Regions from separate parts of the Vagococcus jeotgali genome, predicted to be linked through region 2. Evidence: predicted binding sites of a transcription regulator. Region 2 holds the regulator's gene; the other holds the start of a gene.
The links. Region 2 encodes HrcA, which represses chaperone genes, less so after heat shock. Its sites were predicted from a motif close to TTAGCACTCNNNNNNNNNGAGTGCTAA; they were not measured.

Region 1: groES (co-chaperone GroES) is a predicted target of HrcA. The motif match lies at 6,276-6,302, and genes of this name have one in related genera.

What each region holds. Positions count from the first base shown of each region.
Region 1 is NZ_CP142146.1:1,733,507-1,743,639, reverse strand. It holds partial or broken gene VSF34_RS08650 (IS3 family transposase) at 1-986, shown strand, start outside; gene VSF34_RS08645 (IS256 family transposase) at 1,173-2,342, shown strand; gene VSF34_RS08640 (IS256 family transposase) at 2,857-4,098, opposite strand; gene groL (chaperonin GroEL) at 4,303-5,931, opposite strand; gene groES (co-chaperone GroES) at 5,963-6,247, opposite strand; gene VSF34_RS08625 (CPBP family intramembrane glutamic endopeptidase) at 6,531-7,028, shown strand; gene VSF34_RS08620 (redox-sensing transcriptional repressor Rex) at 7,110-7,745, opposite strand; gene VSF34_RS08615 (CinA family nicotinamide mononucleotide deamidase-related protein) at 8,008-9,222, shown strand; gene recA (recombinase RecA) at 9,313-10,133, shown strand, end outside.
Region 2 is NZ_CP142146.1:1,362,831-1,372,963, forward strand. It holds gene VSF34_RS06880 (metal ABC transporter substrate-binding protein) at 1-965, opposite strand, end outside; gene dnaJ (molecular chaperone DnaJ) at 1,101-2,261, opposite strand; gene dnaK (molecular chaperone DnaK) at 2,402-4,231, opposite strand; gene grpE (nucleotide exchange factor GrpE) at 4,288-4,827, opposite strand; gene hrcA (heat-inducible transcriptional repressor HrcA) at 4,852-5,889, opposite strand; gene hemW (radical SAM family heme chaperone HemW) at 6,206-7,357, opposite strand; gene ribF (riboflavin biosynthesis protein RibF) at 7,360-8,307, opposite strand; gene truB (tRNA pseudouridine(55) synthase TruB) at 8,321-9,238, opposite strand; gene VSF34_RS06920 (Gfo/Idh/MocA family protein) at 9,371-10,133, opposite strand, start outside.

The DNA.
Region 1 (10,133 bases), 370 kb from region 2:
CAATATAATCAGTCAGGATCATTCAAAGAGAAAGATAATTTGACACCAGAAGAAAAAGAGTTGCGTGAATGACGAAAACTAAATAAAGAACTGATGATGGAGAATGATATTTTAAAGCAAGCGGCGCTGATATTCGGACGAAAGTAGAAGTTGTTAGGGAAAACAAAAAGAAGTATAGTGTATCAGCGATGTGTCGAAAATTAGAAATTTCTCGTGGGGCTTATTATTATGAAGTCAAAAGAAAAAAATCAGAAGCTATTGTTGAAAAAGCAGTCATTGAGTCATTTACAGATAGCCGTAACTCCTACGGAGCAAGAAGAATTAAAGATGATTTAAACGATCAAGGATTAATTGTTTCAAGAAGAAGGATACGACGAATCATGAATAAGTTTAATTTCATTTCAAGCTACACAACACTGAAATTTAAACCTCAAGCAACGACTAAAAATGAACAGAAAATCGATAATGTTTTATCACGTCAATTTGATAAAATGCAACCTATGGAAGCTTTAGTGACAGATTTAACCTATGTTAAAGTAGGCAAAAAGTGGCATTATGTCTGCTTTATTCTCGATTTGTTCAATCGAGAAATAGTTGGGCATTCTAGTGGTCCTAACAAATCTGTGGACCTTGTGCTACAGGCAATCGGAACGATTGAACAGCCATTAGATGATGTTGAAATTTTTCATACAGACCGAGGAAAAGAATTTGATAACCAAAGTATTGATGAATTATTGGATGTGTTTCAGATAAAACGGTCTTTATCACGTCCTGGCTGCCCCTATGACAACGCTGTGGCAGAAGCAACCTATCGAGCTTTTAAAATTGAGTTTATTTACCAACAATCTTTTGACTCATTGTTTGAACTACAATATGAGTTAATGGATTATGTCAATTGGTGGAACAAGTTTAGAAAACATGGCAAGCTTGGCTATCAATCCCCGATTAATTACCGTTTAGATTGGGAGTTGAAACAGGTTATTTAGCAGAACATAGAATAACTATCTAAATAAAATAAAGACCGTATAATTTTTGTACAGAAAAGTGTTGCCAATTCAATATACAGATAGCGTAAAATATTTTGTGTAAATAGAAATTTAGGGTAGAAAAAAAGAAAGTCCATTCTGTAAAATTAAAGTTACCACACAAAAATTTTATAGGAGGACTTTCTCATGAATAATTTTACTACAGAAATTATGGAAACACTAATCAATAAAGGTGATTTGGATGATTTGTTTCGCCATCATCTAGAGCTAGCTATTAATTCATTATTAAAAGCTGAACTGACAGCATTTCTTGACTATGAAAAATATGATAGATCTGGATTTAATTCAGGTAATTCCCGAAATGGGAATTATTCACGTTCATTTAAAACGGAGTATGGAGAACTAAATTTAGTAATCCCTAGAGATAGGAATGGTGAGTTTTCTCAACAAACATTACCTGCTTATAAAAGAACCAATGACTCTTTAGAAACGACTATTATTCAGCTATTTCAAAAAGGAATAACGATGTCTGAAATCTCTGATTTAATTGAAAAGATGTATGGTCATTATTACACGCCACAAACTATTTCAAACATAAGTAAAATTGTATCTGAAGATGTTTTAGCTTTTAAAGAAAGAACTTTAGAGGCTAAATACTCAGTTATTTTTATGGATGCTACTCATATTCCAGTAAAAAGGAAAACCGTAGCAAAAGAAGCTATTTACATAGTAATTGGTATCCGGTTAGATGGAACCAAAGAAGTTCTAGGATTTACTATTGCTCCAACTGAATCTGCCTACATTTGGAAAGAGATACTTCAAGACCTAAAAGACCGTGGTTTAGAAGAGGTTTTATTAGTTGTAACTGATGGTTTAAACGGTATTCACGATAGCATCCATAGTGTCTATCCAAATGCTCAATTTCAACAATGTTGTGTTCATGTCTCTAGAAATATTGCTCATAAAGTTCGTGTTAAGGATAGAAAAGAAATCTGTGATGATTTTAAAACTGTCTATCAAGCTCTTTCAAAAGAGGAAGCAATTGAACAAGTAACTTTTATGACAGAAAAATGGAAAAAGCAGTATCCACGAGTTGTGAAGTTACTCATGAATCCTGCTATATTAACTTTCTATAACTTCCCGCCATCAATCAGAAGAACTATCTACTCAACTAACTTGATTGAGGGATTCAATAAACAGTTAAAAAAATATACAAAGAGAAAAGAACAATTTCCTAATGAAGAATCTCTGGAGAGATTCCTTGTTTCTCAGTTCAATGAATATAACCAAAAGTTTTTAGGTAGAGTGCATAAAGGATTTAAGGAAATTCAAGATACATTAGAATCAATGTTTTAACTTAAAATAATGGAATGGATTTTCCATTTACACATAATTCTTGACGCAACCAATATACAATTGCAGATTATAATAGGTGTGTAATTAAAATTTATTTTGATTATATTGATGCTATAAGAGAAGATTTAAAGAAAGTAGATAAAAGTGTCAAAAAACTTGTACTTAATAATCCTGATATTAAATTCGAAGGTCAAGTTTATTATAAGGTTGAAGATGAGATTACACATTGTTTTAATCCCGATGATAATATTTTGGGCTTTTTTTCAGAAGTAAAAAAAGAAGTAAGAAAAGATTTTATTAAAGAAGAAGAGGAACTATTAAGAATAAAAAGAAGGGTTTGTCAAGTTAAGTGTGTAAATTCCTTAAAAATAAAAATAGAAACTCAATTTGACAATGAGTCGTCCTGTGATAATCTCTAGGAATAAGAGGGTATTTTTAATAAACCTCTTGTCCCGATAAAAAATCGCAGGACGAGAGACTCGTTGTCAAATTTTATATGTCTCACTTATTTTGATTAGTAACGATTATATTTTTCGACACGTTTTGAAAAAGAGTCGTTGACCGTTAATTGGTTAAGCACCATAGCCCAATTATGAACATGCCCACCTTCCCATTTACTTTGAAGTTCTTTCACTCGAAGATATAATAGCTTAAGAAGGGCATTCTCATTAGGGAAAGCTCCTTTTTTAGTTACCTTGCGGAAACTAGAGTGAACACTTTCTACAGCATTTGTCGTGTACATTATTTTTCGAATAGCTGAGCCGTAATCAAATAATTGTTCGACATGGTGGAAATTTCTTTTCCAAACATCAATAGCTCCAGGATAGACTGCCCACTTTGTTTGAAAGGTATCAAAAGCTGTTTGAGCCGCTTTTAAAGAGGAGGCACTGTAAAAAGACTTCATATCCTTACAAACCTCTTTATAACTTTTACTTGGCACATAACGAAGGGCATTTCTAACTAAATGGACCAGACAACGTTGAACGACAACACCTGGGAAAATAGCTTTGGCTCCATTTTCAAGCCCTGATACACCATCCATTGAAATAAACAAAATATCTTCAACGCCACGCTCTTTAATCTCATCAAAAATCTGCATCCATCTATTTTTCGATTCTGTTTGATTTAGCCAAAGACCTAGAATTTCTTTATTTCCTTTTAAATCATAACCAAGAATTGTATACACCGCACATTCTTTCACTTCATAATTTTCTCTTAGAGTGACATACATACAATCGACAAACAAGAAGGCATAGCATTTGGCCAGAGGTCTGATTTGCCATTCCTCAAGTTCTGGTAATATTTGATCTGTGATATCCGACACCATATCATGAGAAATAGTAAAACCATAAATATCTTCAATTGTCGAGGCAATATCTCGTTGACTCATGCCTTTGGCATACATAGAAAGAACTTTTCCTTCAATACTTGAAACGTCTCTGCTTCTTTTAGGAATAATTTCTGGCTCAAAAGAAGCGTCTCTATCTCTAGGAACCTGAATGTCTAATTCACCAAAACTTGTTTTTAATTTTTTATTTCCATATCCATTCCGTCTGTTTTGAGTTTCTTTTTCTTGTCTTGACTGATTCTCATAACCTAAATGATTATCTAATTCTCCACGAAGCATTGCTTCAAACATCGGTCCAAAAACATCTTTTAGGGCTTCTTGCATGTCTTCAACCGATTCTGGTTGATAGGCATCAATAATTGATTGAGCTAACTTCGCTGATTTTTGATCTTTTTTCTTTTTTGTCATGACTTACCACTCCTTTAATCTATTGTAAAAAAAGAAAAACCGCGAAGCAACCCACTACCTAGGATGGTAGGTTACTTACACGGTTTATATTACACTCTCAAAAAGAAAGTTAACTAGTTCACATCACATTCCACATCAAAAAACCACATGAGAGTAAAATCCTCATGTGGTTCTTTTTATATCAACGTAAGTCTTTTAAAGAGTTTACATCATACCGCCCATCATTGATGGATCCATACCACCTGGCATAGGAGGCAGGTCATTAGATTTAACATCTGCAATAACACCCTCAGTAGTTAATAATAAAGCAGCAACACTTGCAGCATTTTGTAAAGCTGAGCGACTTACTTTAGTTGGATCGACAATACCTGCTTCAATCATGTTTACCCACTCATTTGTTTTAGCGTTATAACCTATACCAGGCTTAGCATGTTTTAGCTTGTCAACAATAACAGAGCCTTCCATTCCAGCATTTTCTGCGATTTGACGAACAGGCTCTTCTAATGCACGTAGGACAATATTAATCCCAGTTTGCTCATCACCGTCTGCTTTTACATTAGATACTTTTTCAAGTACATTGACAAAAGCTGTACCTCCACCAGGAACGATGCCTTCTTCAACAGCAGCACGAGTTGCATTAAGCGCATCTTCAATACGTAATTTTAACTCTTTTAATTCTGTTTCAGTAGCTGCTCCGACTTTAACAACAGCAACACCACCAGATAATTTAGCTAAGCGTTCTTGTAATTTTTCACGGTCAAATTCTGATGTTGTATCAGCTGCTTGAGAACGGATTAATTCAACGCGGTTTTTAATAGCTTCTTTATTACCATTTCCTTCAACAATTGTTGTTGTATCTTTTGTAATAACAACTTTACTTGCACTTCCTAAAGCTTCTAAAGTTGTATCTTTTAGGTCTAAACCTAATTCTTCAGTGATAACTGTACCACCAGTTAAAACAGCAATGTCTTCAAGCATCTCTTTACGTCTATCGCCAAAACCTGGTGCTTTGACAGCTGCGACATTGAATGTTCCTCTAATTTTATTTAAGACAAGAGTAGGTAGAGCTTCCCCGTCAACATCATCAGCAATAATAACTAATGGTTTGTTTTGTTGTAAAATTTGTTCAAGTAAAGGTAAAATATCTTGGATATTAGAGATTTTTTTATCTGTAATTAAAATATATGGACTTTCTAAAACAGCTTCCATTTTGTCATTGTCTGTTACCATATATTGAGATAAGTACCCACGATCAAATTGCATCCCCTCAACAACTTCTAATTCTGTTTCAATTCCTTTAGATTCCTCAATTGTAATAACTCCGTCGTTACCAACTTTAGCCATAGCCTCAGAAATCAAAGTACCTACAGTGTCACTACCAGAAGAAACAGCTGCAACTTGAGCAATTGATTCTTTAGAATCGACTTGTTGAGATAAGTCATGTAATGCTTTAACAGCTTCTTTAGTTGCCATTTCAATTCCTGTACGAATTCCAATAGGATTAGCTCCAGCTGTCACATTTTTTAACCCTTCACGAACAATCGCTTGAGTTAACACAGTAGCAGTCGTTGTACCATCTCCAGCAATGTCATTTGTTTTTGATGCAACTTCAGCTACTAATTGAGCTCCCATGTTCTCAAAGCGGTCTTCTAATTCTACCTCTTTAGCAATTGTCACCCCGTCATTTGTGATGAGTGGTGAACCAAATGATTTATCTAAAACCACATTACGTCCTTTAGGTCCTAATGTTACTTTTACAATATCTGCTAGTGTATCAACACCACGCATCATTGAGCTACGTGCGTCTTCAGAAAATTTAATATCTTTTCCCATATTATTCCACCTCGTTAATTTTTTTTATTTATTATTCTACGATTGCGATGATATCTTGTTCATGAAGAATTAAGAAATCTTCGCCTGCATCTGTGATTTCTTGACCAGTATATTTTTCAAATACGACGGTTTGACCGACTTCAACACTCATAGGTAAAACTGTTCCATTATCTAATGTACGTCCATTTCCAATAGCAACAATTGTTCCTGTTTGAGATTTTTCTTTTGATGCAGATGTTAATACCAACCCGCTAGCAGTAGTTTCCTCTGCTTCTTGTACCTTAATCATAACACGATCTCCTAATGGTTTTAACAATGTGTATCCCCCCGTAATATTTCAAATTTTAGCACTCGATATATTCAAGTGCTAATTACACTTACTATAATACCTATTAACTATTTTTTTTGCAAGTAAAATGCGCATATTTTTAAAGAGTATGCTATTATATTTTAGAAGTGAGAGGGGTTAGTTTATGTCGATTAATAAAAATATGCTTTGGAGTGTTTTTTTCTTTCTGTTCGCCATTAATATGCCGGTATATGTCACCGCATTTTTTCCTAACTTACTAATTCAAATAGTGATAATACTGTTAATTTATATGATATGTACCAGTTTAGTCGTATATATATATTATCAAACGGCTCAAAAAATTAGTTTATCAAAAGTGTTGACTAGTAAAATTTTATTAAGTGGTATATTTGGTATGTTAGTAGGAGTTTTATTTCAATTTTTTATGATTTGGTTGAGTCATTTTGTTATCCAAAGGACACAAATTCCTTTTAATATGCTAAATCAATTGCCTATTAGTCAAGGAAATAGTTGGTTGTTACTTATTCCGATTGTATTTGTTCCTATTATGGAAGAGTGTGTATTTCGTTATAGTATGATTAATTTTCTAAATCAAAAGTTACCTGTAACTTTTTCTATTTTGATCAGTTCGCTTTTATTTGCTTTGATGCATGGCGGGGGACATATTTTAACTTACACAGGATTAGGCATTTTATTTTATTTCATTTACCATTACTCAAAAAGTCTCATCTCACCAATAATAGCTCATGTTGGAATGAATTTATTAGTTATTTTATTTAATATTTAACTAAAATAAAAAAATACACCCCACAAGGTTAGATGTTTAGTTCTAACTTTGTGGGGTGTGTGGGTACTACAGAACCTCTTTTTACTCTTCGTTATAATTTGATAAGAAGTAAATTAATGTTTGCATTTCATTAGTTAAATCAACATTTTGAATTTGAACACCTTTTGGAACATCTAAACTAATAGGTGTAAAATTCATAATCCCTTTGATACCAGCCTCAACCAATTTTTCAGCATTTTCTTGAGCTGATTCTGGTGGGACAGTTAGAATAGCGACTTCAATATGTTGATCACTGATTTGTTCAATCAACTCATCAGAATGATAAACAGGGACACCATCTAATATACGTCCAACAATATCTTCTTTAACGTCAAAGGCAGCACTAATACGAATACTGTTACTTTGATGAAATCTGTAATTAATTAAGGCATGTCCTAAGTTACCAACACCGACTAAAGCAACATTAGTTAAACGGTCTTCACTAAGTGTTTTAGCAAAAAAATCCATCAATTTTTCGACGTCATAACCATAACCACGTTTTCCCAACTCTCCAAAATAAGAAAAATCACGACGGATAGTAGCACTATCTACTTTAATCGCTTCACTTAATTCAGTTGATGATACCTTTTTTTTCCCCGACGTATGTAAAAATTTCAAGTATCTATAGTATAATGGAAGCCTTTTGGCAGTTGCCTTTGGAATATTTGTTTCTTTCATATCGTTCAATTCCTCACTTTTTTCCTTAATAGAACTTTGCCTATTTCATTCATAAGAATACCTGTGATGGCTGATAAAATCAATAATAAAGCTTGTATTTTTAGGAATTTATCACTCTAGCATGAGGGTTAAATGAAAAATTGCGAATAATATCACACAGTATCAAAATGAGGTTAATAGAAGTTTTTAAAAATATGTTCGTTGAAAGTCTGTGATAGAATGAAATAAGATTAGCGTATTTTATAAGTAGTGGGGGATGGATATGAAAACAGAGTTAATTATAGTCGGTACAGAATTATTACTGGGACAAATTATTAATACGAACGGCGCTTTCTTATCAAAAGAACTAGCAGATTTAGGTTATGAGGTTTATTTTGAAACGACAGTTGGCGATAATCAAAATCGGCTACTTGAAACAATCAAGCTAGCTTCATCAAGAAGTGAATTAGTTATTTTATGTGGTGGTTTAGGACCAACAACAGATGATTTAACAAAAGAGAGTTTGAGTAAATTTATTGGAGAAAACTTAGTGTATGATGAAGTAGCTCTTGAGAAGATTACTCATTTGTTTTCATCTACTGATAAAATCATGCCAGAAAACAATAAAAAGCAAGCACTAACTTTTGCTGATGGCGTAACAATCCAAAATCCAACTGGCCTGGCTTGTGGTTCACTTATTAAGCATCGAGATACTTATTATTTAACGCTACCTGGACCACCAAGGGAATTAGAGACGATGTTTAGGCAAGAAGTTATCCCGCTTTTAATAGAGTTATCACCAAGTCACCTACATTTAAAATCAAGGTATTTTCGTTTTATTAATATTGGAGAGTCTCAAATTGTGACAGATTTAGCTGAATTGATTGACCATCAAAGCAATCCCACTATAGCACCTTATGCTAAGTCAAATGAAGTGATGTTAAGAATTACCGCACAAGCTGTGACGGACGTTGATGCCAAAGTGTTACTTGATAAGATGGAAGTAAGTATTATGGAAAAAGTTGGGGAATTTTTCTATGGTTACGGAGAAAATCTGACTATTCAAGAGGTTGCTATAAATGAGCTATCTCGGAAAAACAAAACGTTATCAATTATTGACTTAGTAACAGGTGGTGATATCTATTTACAAGGGACTCACACATCAAGTGCTAAAGGTGTTTTAGTAGGGTCTATCGCAGTCCCTAATATAAAAGCACTTGAAAAAGTACTAGCTGCAAATCTAATAGCTGAAGCTAAAGAGATGGATACTTTAATTGGCAAATTAGGAAATCGGTTGTTTGGCTCAAATTATTGTTTAGTCATTCTAGGAGATCTATCAAAAGTTGAAGAGCGCTTGCCTGAGGGAATTATTTATTTTAGCCTTATTAGCAAAGATAACATTATAAAAGAAGAACGAGTTATTAAACGTGATTTGGCATATATTAAAAATGGAGCCTTAAAGCATGGCTATAACTTAATTCGCAATGCAGTAAAATAAAAGCGAATATTTGTTCGCTTTCCTATTGCTTTTTCTATTTAAAAAAAGTATGATAACAAGTGAAGAGAAATGAAACTGGAGGTATTACATATGTCAGATAATCGCCAAGCAGCCTTAGATGCTGCTTTAAAGAAAATAGAAAAAGATTTTGGTAAAGGTTCTGTAATGAAATTAGGAGAAAAAGTTGACACGCAAATTTCAACGATTTCTAGTGGCTCACTTGCTCTTGACTCAGCATTAGGTGTAGGTGGCTACCCTCGTGGAAGAATCATTGAAATTTATGGGCCTGAGAGTTCAGGTAAGACAACAGTAGCTCTACATGCTATTGCAGCTGTACAAAAAGAAGGTGGAACAGCCGCATTTATTGATGCAGAGCATGCCTTGGATCCAAAATATGCTCAAGCTTTAGGAGTTAATATTGATGAGTTATTACTATCACAACCAGATACAGGCGAGCAAGGATTGAATATTGCTGAGGCTCTAGTTTCTAGTGGTGCGATTGACATTGTAGTAGTCGATTCTGTGGCAGCCTTAGTACCAAGAGCTGAGATAGATGGCGAGATGGGGGATGCTCATGTTGGGCTTCAAGCTCGTTTGATGTCACAAGCATTAAGAAAATTATCTGGAACGATTAATAAAACTAAAACAATAGCTATCTTCATCAACCAAATTAGGGAAAAAGTTGGGGTTATGTTTGGTAATCCAGAGGTAACACCTGGTGGCCGTGCTTTGAAATTTTATGCAACAGTTCGTTTAGAAGTACGCCGTGCAGAACAATTAAAAACGGGAACAGATATTATTGGGAATCGTACTAAGATAAAAGTAGTGAAAAATAAAGTAGCGCCACCATTTAAAGTAGCTGAAGTTGACATTATGTACGGAGAAGGCATTTCTCAAGAAGGAGAACTACT
Region 2 (10,133 bases):
TATTTAATTGATAACTTTAAATGTTCTAAGTTTTGATACATCACAGAAATATAATTCTCTCCATTTGCAATATCTTGCTTACTTAAACTCTCTAATGGATTTAACACTGATAATTCAACACCAGTAGCACTCACAATGGTTTCAGCTACTTTTGAAGAGGCACTACTCTCTGTGTAAATAACATTTATATTTTCTTCTTTAACTAAGTCTTCAATTTTTTTTAATTCTTTTGGAGTTGGTTCAATTTCAGGTGAAAGACCTGAGATTGGAATTTGAGTTAGACCGTAACGTTTAGCTAGATAAGAAAATGCCATATGTTGTGTGACAAATTTCTTTTCTTTGGCATTTTTTGTAGCATCACCAAAAGCTTCATTTAATTTATCTAATTGTTCTTGAAAGACTTGTGTTTGTTTTTCATAAACATCACGGTTACTCTCATCAGCTTTGATTAAACCTTCTTTAATATTATCCACTTCTTTTTTAGCTAAAACAGGATCTAACCAAACATGTGGATCCACAGCATGAGAATGATCATGACCTTCTTCGCCCTCATGATTATGGTCATCATCGACTTCGTGATCATGATCCTCTTCACGTTCTCCACTCATTAACTCTATTCCTTTACTTGCTTCAATCACAGTGACTTTACTTGTATCAATTGAAGATAAGACATCTTTAACCCAAGTTTCCATATCATTTGAATTGTAAATAAAGACATCGGCATCTTGAATTTTTGCCATGTCTTTTGCTGTTGGTTCATAATCATGAGGCTCAACACCTGATGCTGTTAAAACTGAAATATCTGCCTTATCTGCTGTGATTTCTTTGGCAAAATCATACATTGGATAAAAACTTGTCACAACTTTTAATTTGTCACCAGAACCTTCTTCAGAATTTGACGTACCACAACCAACTAATAATGTAACTAAACTAATACCTAATAATATTTTTATAAATGATTTCATATTCTTTCTCCTTTTAAATCGTAATGATTACTATTTACTTGTTGTATAATACCTGTTTTAAAAAAAATTATCAATAGAAAACATAAAAAAAAGCAAAACATTTTGTTTTGCTTTAAAAAACTACCTTTATAAAAATTATTTACGTTTTTTCTTACCACCTGAAGAAAAAGCATCTTTCATTTTATCAAAGAAACCCTCTTCTTGTTCAATAGCAGCTTTATCACCACTAAGTTCAGCAAATTCACGTAATAATTTTTTCTGCTCATCTTTAAGACTAGTAGGTGTTTCAATATTAACAGTTACTTGTTGGTCCCCATTACCAGAGCCACGTAATTTAGGGGCTCCTTTACCTTTTAATCTAAAGACAGTACCTGTTTGTGTTCCTGCTGGAATTTTTAATTTCACACGTCCATGAACTGTAGGCACTTCAATTTCATCACCCAAAGTTGCTTGAACGAAAGTAATTGTTTGATCATAAAAAATCTCTGATCCTTCACGTTCAAATATTGGACTATCTTCAACACGGAAGACAACGTATAAATCACCATAAGGACCATCATTATAACCTGCTTCACCTTGACCTGCTAAACGCATTTGTTGGCCATCTTCAACTCCTGCAGGTACAGTGACCTTAACTGAGTGAGATTGAACAATACGTCCTGCTCCGTGACAAGTACTACATTTTTCTTTAATAATCTTACCTGTTCCATGACACTCATCACATGGCTGTTGACTCATCATACGCCCAAGTGGTGTTTGACGTTCAACATTAATGACACCTGTTCCATGACATTTTGGACAAGTTACTGGATGTGTACCAGGTTTTGCACCACTACCATGGCAAGTTGCGCAAATGTCTTCACGGTTATAACGAATATTTTTTTCCAAACCAAAAATAGCTTCATTAAATGTTAAATCTAATGTATATTGTAAATCGGCTCCTTGTCTTGGGGCATTGGGGTTACTTGATCTGCCACCGCCACCAAAAAATGATTCAAAAATATCTTCAAATCCACCAAAACTACCACTGAAATCTTGGAAGCCACCACCAAAACCACCTGCTCCAAAGTTTGGATCAGTGCTAGCGTGACCATATTGATCATAAGCAGCACGTTTTTGTGCATCACTTAATGTTTCAAAGGCTTCTGATACTTCCTTAAATTTATCTTCAGCATCATCCCCTTTGTTAATATCTGGATGATATTTTTTGGATAGTTTTCGATAGGCTTTTTTTATCTCATCATCTGTTGCCGTTTTAGATACTCCTAAAACTTCATAATAATCTCTTTTGGCCATTAACTAACCCTCCATCTTCTGTTTAAAACAACTAAATCGATTAAATCATACCATAATTTCTATGTTTTTAGAACTCAAAATTCAGATTTTCAAACGAAAAAGCCAAAAGCGCAATGCTTCGGCTTTTTCATCATTAATCATTATTTTTCATCATCATTAATTTCTTCAAAATCAGCATCAACAACATCATCAGCACCACTTTGAGCAGCTTCTGGGTTTTCTTCAGCTTGTTGTTGAGCAGCTTGTTCATATAATTTAACAGTTAACGCTTGAACAATTTCATTTAATTCATCACGTTTAACTTTCATTTCTTCAATATTATTAGCTTCAACTGCAGCTTTAAGCTCATCACGTTTTGCTTCAGCTTTGCTTACTTCATCAGCATCCACTTTACCTTCTAATTCACCTAAAGTTTTATCAACTGAGAATAATAGAGCATCAATATCGTTACGTAAGTCAACTTCTTCTTTACGCTCTTTATCTGATTCAGCATTAGCTTCAGCATCTTTAACCATTTTTTCAATTTCTTCATCAGTTAAACCTGAAGATGATTTAATAGTAATTGTTTGTTCTTTTTGAGTTCCTAAGTCTTTAGCACTTACGTTTACAATACCATTTTTGTCAATATCAAATGTTACTTCAATTTGTGGTACACCACGTGGTGCTGCAGGAATATCAGTTAATTGGAAACGACCTAATGTTTTGTTATCAACAGCCATTGGACGCTCACCTTGTAACACGTGAATGTCTACTGCTGGTTGGTTATCAGCTGCTGTAGAGAATACTTGTGATTTACTTGTTGGAATTGTTGTGTTACGGTCAATTAATTTAGTAAACACACCACCCATAGTTTCAATACCTAATGATAAAGGTGTTACATCAAGTAAAACAACATCTTTCACATCACCTGTAATTACTCCACCTTGAATAGCAGCACCCATTGCTACTACTTCATCAGGGTTAACTGATTTGTTTGGCTCTTTGTTAGTTTCTTTACGTACAGCTTCAACTACTGCAGGAATACGAGTTGATCCACCAACTAAGATAACTTCATCAATATCAACTGTTGAAATACCAGCATCTTTGATTGCTTGACGAACAGGTACTTTTGTTCTTTCAACTAAATCAGAAGTTAATTCATCAAATTTAGCACGAGTTAGAGTCATCTCTAAATGTAGAGGTCCAGCTTCACCAGCTGTAATAAATGGTAAGCTAATTTGAGTGCTTGATACACCTGATAAGTCTTTTTTAGCTTTTTCAGCAACATCTTTCAAACGTTGAACGGCCATTTTATCTTGTGATAAATCAATACCATTTTCTTTTTTAAATTCAGCAACTAAGTATTCAATGATTTTTTCGTCAAAATCATCGCCACCTAAGTTGTTATCTCCAGCAGTTGATAATACATCAAACACGCCATCACCTAATTCAAGGATAGATACGTCAAATGTACCACCACCAAGGTCAAATACTAATACTTTTTCATCTCTATCTGTTTTATCTAAACCATAAGCAAGTGCTGCTGCAGTTGGCTCGTTAACAATACGCTCTACTTCTAACCCAGCAATTTTACCAGCATCTTTTGTTGCTTGACGTTGTGCATCATTAAAGTAAGCAGGTACTGTAATAACAGCTTTTTCTACTTTTTCACCTAAATAATCTTCAGCAAAACCTTTTAAGTATTGTAAAATCATCGCTGAAATTTCTTGTGGTGTATAATTTTTACCATCAGCTTCTACTTTGTAACCAGCTTCACCAATATGACGTTTAATTGATGAAATAGTATCAGGGTTAGTTACTGCTTGACGTTTAGCAACTTCTCCAACTTGAATTTCTCCATTTTTAAATGATACAACAGATGGTGTTGTACGATTTCCCTCTGGATTTGGGATGATTTTTGCTTCTCCACCTTCTAATACAGCGACTGCTGAGTTAGTTGTTCCTAAGTCAATACCAATAATTTTACTCATAATAAATATCTCCTTTATCTATTTTAATTTTTATAATTTTTTACTTTCTAACATAACTATTGAGCTACAATAACCATTGCTGGTCTAAGAATTCTATCATGTAACGTATAACCTTTTTGCAACACTTGAACAATTTCATCTGGCTTTTGTCCTTCACTTGCAGGTACAGTTTGAACTGCTTGATGAAGATTTGGATCAAATTGTTGTCCAAGAGATTCTATTTCAATGATACCTGATGATTTAAAAGCGTGAGTCATACTCTCACGAACCATCTCAATACCTTTTTTCATACTCTCACCATGCTCATCAACCACTTCGATCTCTAAAGCACGATCTAAATTATCTAAGGCTGGAATTAATTCTTTTGCTAAATCTTGCGCTCGGTACTTAGATGCGTCCTCACGTTCTTTTTTTTGGCGGTTACGCATATTAACAATTTCTGCTTGAGCGCGTAAATATTTGTCCTCCATGTCAGATAATTCAGCTTTTAGTGTATCCTCAACACTAACAACGTCTTCAACTTCGACTTCCTCAGAGGTTACTTCTTGTTCTAATTCTTCAGTTGATTCTACTTCTTCATCGTTCTTCAATCTGATTACTCTCCTTTCACTTGTTTCATACTATTTTTCTAAATGCCTATAATAGGATGCTAAATGAGATGATACCTCATCAGCTAGAACATCAATTAAACCTAATAATTTAGGATAAGGCATATTTGCAGGTCCTAAAACCGCTAAAATCCCTTTTCCTTTTTCAAATACATCGTAAGTATTTGTTATTAAACTCATATCTTGCAAGAATTGATTATTAAGTTCATCGCCAATTTTAATACTCAATTTTTTATCTTTTTCAAGAAGCAATAGATCAGCTAGTTGATCTGTGTCATTTAGCAAAGAATAAACTAACTTAAAGTCTTGAGTATTCGTGACAGCAGTAGAATTAAGTAAATTCATTCCGCCACCAACATAAATTTGACTATCAAATGCTCTGGTAAACACATCTTCAAACAAATATAAAATATTGGAAGAATTGTTGAAGTACCTCTGTAGAACTAAAGGTATCTCAGTTCTAAGCTTTTGATACACACTTAGTAAGGTTTCGCCTAACAAACGTTCATGAATAATATCAACGACCTTCTCTAAATCATTAAGAGTTAAATGATTAGGTATTGAAAACACCTGGCTTTCAATATAACCTTTATCAATAATAATAATAGTCATTAATTGTTTATCATTTAGAGGGACGAATTGAAATCCTGTCAAGCGCCTGTCTTTTACCTCAGGTCCTAAAGAAAAAGCAGTATAACCTGTTAGTTCTGATAAAATATCAGCTGCTAGCTCAATGATATCATTTGTTTCATTAAAGTTGTGATTAAATAACTGCCTCACTTGCTGAATATCAGCTGAATCTAATTCTTGAGGGTGCATTAGATAATCAACATAGTAGCGATATCCTTGCATTGATGGAATTCGCCCAGACGATGTATGCATTTTTTGTATCAGACCATACTCTTCTAACTTCGATAAATCATTGCGAATCGTTGCTGAGCTAGCTTTAATCCCACTATTCATTAAGGTTTTTGACCCTACAGGAGAATCGGTATCCGCATATAACTGTACCAATAGTTGAAAGATGTTCTTCTGTCTATTGCTCAACATGCGAATCACCTTCCTTTTTAGCACTCTTTAGTTATAAGTGCTAATTACAGTTATAAATATATCAAGGATTAAGATAAATGTCAACACATAACCCTTCTTTTTTTGGCACTCTTGATTAAAGACTGCTAAAATCCGTGATTATGCTCTTATAACCTCATACTATGCTTTTTTTAAAAGAAAAATTATCTTTATTATTCTGTTCTACTGCTAAAGAAATGATATTTAACTTATTGAAATATTCAACACTTGATAAGTTGACCAAACATTATATACAAAAAAAGCTAGTTCAAAACTAACTTTTTTGTCATATCTTTTTTTATGTAGCATGATCAACTTTATCAAGCAAAAATTTTTCAAAAACATCATTACCTAAAATCAATCCTTTTTCAGATAAAGACAAGTGACCATTTTGAACTTGAACCATTCCATCCTTTATCAAGTCCTGAACTACCATTCCGTAAACATCATCAAATTTTTGTGGAAATTTTTCATCAAAATGAGCAATAGATACTCCGTTTCTTTTTCTAAGCCCTAAGAAGAGTTCTTCTTCCATTTGATGCTTCACACTTAAATCTTCTGTTGTGATAATTGGTAGTTGATTTTTTCTTAATGGTTCTAGATAATGCTGAATAGGTCCATGATTTTTATAACGAATATTACCCAAATATCCACTAGCTCCTGCTCCTAAACCATAGTAATGTTCATTGTTCCAATAAACTAAATTATGACGGCTCTCCTGATTTGGTTCTGAAAAATTACTAACTTCATATTGAATTTTTCCAGCCTTTTCCATTCTCTCAATAGCACGCTCAAACATATCACCTTCAACATCAATACCTGGTAAATGTAGTCTACCTTGTCTTGCCCAATTGTAGAACATAGTTTTATTTTCAAGAATCAAAGAGTACATAGAGTAATGTGGTAAGTCTAAATCAATAGCTTTTGTCAACGTATCTTCAAAGCTTTCCATGGTTTGATTGGGTAGTGCATAAATCAAGTCAATACTGACATTTTTAAAATCGGCTTTTTCAAGTAATGCCATGGTTTCAAATACGTCACGAGCTGTATGCTTTCTTCCAATTTTTTTAAGTAAACGATCATCAAAGGTCTGAACCCCCATAGATAACCTATTTACCCCGTACTTTTGCATCACATGAATTTTATCCATCGTCAAATCTCCCGGATTAGCTTCTACTGTGAATTCATCACTTGAATCAAATGGTAGCCTCTGCCTAACGCCACCTAAAAGTCGGTCTAATTGCTTGGCTGAAAGAGAAGTCGGTGTCCCACCACCAATATAAATTGTTTCCGTCTTGTCACTTGGGTGTAATTCTTTTGTTAATTCTATTTCTTTTAGTAAAGCCTCGATATATTCATCGACTGGCTGTCCTTCTATAAACACTTTATTGAAATCACAATAAAAACAGATATGTTCACAAAAAGGAATATGAATATATGCTGATGTCATTCTTAATCACCTATTTTCTTAAAATACTCTCTTGTATCAATCTCATCTTGCTCTAATTGTGTGATTAAGTCTTCTACACCATCAAATTTCTTCTCACCACGTAAATAATATAGCCATTCTACTGATACGTTTTCACCATATATATCAGCATTAAAATCTAAAATATTTACTTCAATCGTCTTAGGTCTATTACTTTCAAATGTTATATTATATCCAATTTGAGCCATTCCCTTATACCATGTATCAGCAACTTTTATTTTAACGACATAAACACCCGCCACTGGTAATAAAGATAATGGGGATACTTTAATATTAGCTGTTGGAAACCCCAAAGTGCGTCCTCGTTTATCACCATGAACAACAACACCGTTTGTTTCATAGTGGTAGCCAAGAAAATCATTAGCACTTTCAATATCACCTTTTTTCATCATCTCACGGATATTTGTTGAACTAACTTTTTTATCACAACGGCTTAGTTTCTCAACTTCAATAATATCAAATCTACCTTTAGCATAAGTAGGTAGAGCTGTCATATTAGCAACATCGGGTTTGCCATATGTGTAGTCAAATCCTGCTACGACAGTTGTCGCATGAAGCCCTACCATGTACTCATCTACAAAAGCTTGAGGTGATAAACTTGCAAATGATGACGTAAACTCAATCACATAAAGAATATCAACACCAAGGCTAGCCATACGCTTTTCTTTTTGATCTACTGTTGTAATGTATTTCATTTTTTTATGATCAATCTTTTGAAACACTACAGAGGGATGATGATTGAATGTCATAACTGCTAATTTAACATTCTTTTTCAAGGCCTCTTCTTTTGCTAATTCGATGACCTCTTGATGTCCCTTGTGAACACCATCAAAAAATCCTAAAGCTAAAACAACATCTCCTTTTGGAATTTTTGATGTATCATAAGGATGGTGTATGTGAATTATTTCCATAATAAAATCTCCTTTAATCGTTTCGTAGTACTTTCATAGGTTTTAAATATCCTACTTTACTAGGATGATCAGCATACAAACTAACTGCCTTATCCTGATAATAAAGAGCAACTATCTCTCCTTTAACCTGTTCTTTGAAAAATGTATGAGGAACAACGGAACCATTTTTTATAACAGAGTAGTCTTGCTCAGACAAATCTATTCGTTTAAAAGAGCTCAGTGCTCTTTCTAAGGGATATAGGACTTGATCTAATGTGTCAGCTTCAGCACACGTTTTGACCATATCAAGACTCACTGCCTCACTAGCACTAAATCCCCCACTGGCTAACCTTGTTAAGTCAGACATATGGGCTGCAAATCCTAGCTTTTTACCTGTATCAACAGATAAAGTCCTCACATACGTTCCCTTACCACAGTCCACCTCGAATCGCCATGACTGAGTTTGTTTGACTTCATTATAAACAGACTCACTAAGACGTCTGTATGAATAGATATTAGCATCTCTAATTGGTCTTTCAACTGTTTCACCATTTCTAGCATAATCATAAAGTCTCCGACCGTTGACTTTTACAGCAGAGTACATAGGTGGTACTTGCTTAATCTTACCTGTTAATTGTGTCATAGCTTCATCAATTTCTTCATCTGATACTGGGCTTATTACAGGTGTCACTTCTACAACTTCTCCACTCGCATCTTCTGTTTCTGTAGAAAAGCCTAACGTAATTTCTCCTGTATAAATTTTATTAGAATCTTGTAGATACTCAACTACCTTTGTGGCTTTTCCAATACAAATTGGTAAAATACCATCTACATCTGGATCAAGTGTACCACTATGACCTACTTTTTTTGTTTTTAATATTTTACGAAGTTGAAAGACACAATCATGACTTGTCATTCCACGTGGTTTCCATAAAGGAATAATACCTTCCATTGACGTTCTCCATTTCTCTTTTAATCTCTCAAATATTATAGCATAAGTTGAAATGGTTTCCCTAAAGTTAAATTTATCTCATATAAATAAGAGGCTAACTATTCTAAGTTAACCTCTTAAAGTAAGAAATTATTATTTAAATAATTTATATCCCCAAGACTCTCTCATGTCATCCATTAATTCTAAAACTCTAAGACTGACATCTCGAACATCTGGTACTTCACTTGTCTCAGGGCGCTTAGATAAATGATTTAGCATATCCATCTCATAAGTAAAAACATCTTTAGCATGACCTTTTTCAATCACTTTGGTTGAGCCGTCATTAAACGTTACCACACCAACTTCAGCTCTTGGGAAGTCATTTATAATTAAGTATCCCTCATCCCCAGTTAAAACAATTTGCTTTGGCATCTTACCTCTAAATGATAATTGAATACTTGCCTGTTGACCTTGTGGGTTTTGTAAAATTGTCACTGACTTTTCATCTACACCACTTTTAGCCATGACAGCACTTGTTGCAACTAAGTCTAAGTCTGTTCCAAGTAAATAAACAGCAGCGCTTAATCCGTAAGGGCCAATATCAAACAAAGCTCCTCCACCTTTTTCTAATGAGAAAAAGCGATTATTGATATCATATTCTTTACAACTTCCAAATGTAATGTTTGCGCCACTAATTTGACCTAAAACACCATCTCGCATCAAACGTTTTACTTCTTCATACAAAGGCATATAAAAAAGAGTGACTGCTTCTAAAATAACGAGATTTTTTTCTTTTGCTAAACGATATAATTCTTTAGCTTCACTAGCAGTTAAGACTAATACTTTTTCACATAAAACGTGTTTACCTTTTTCTATTGCTTCTTTAGCATACTTAAAATGAGTTTGATTAGGTGTA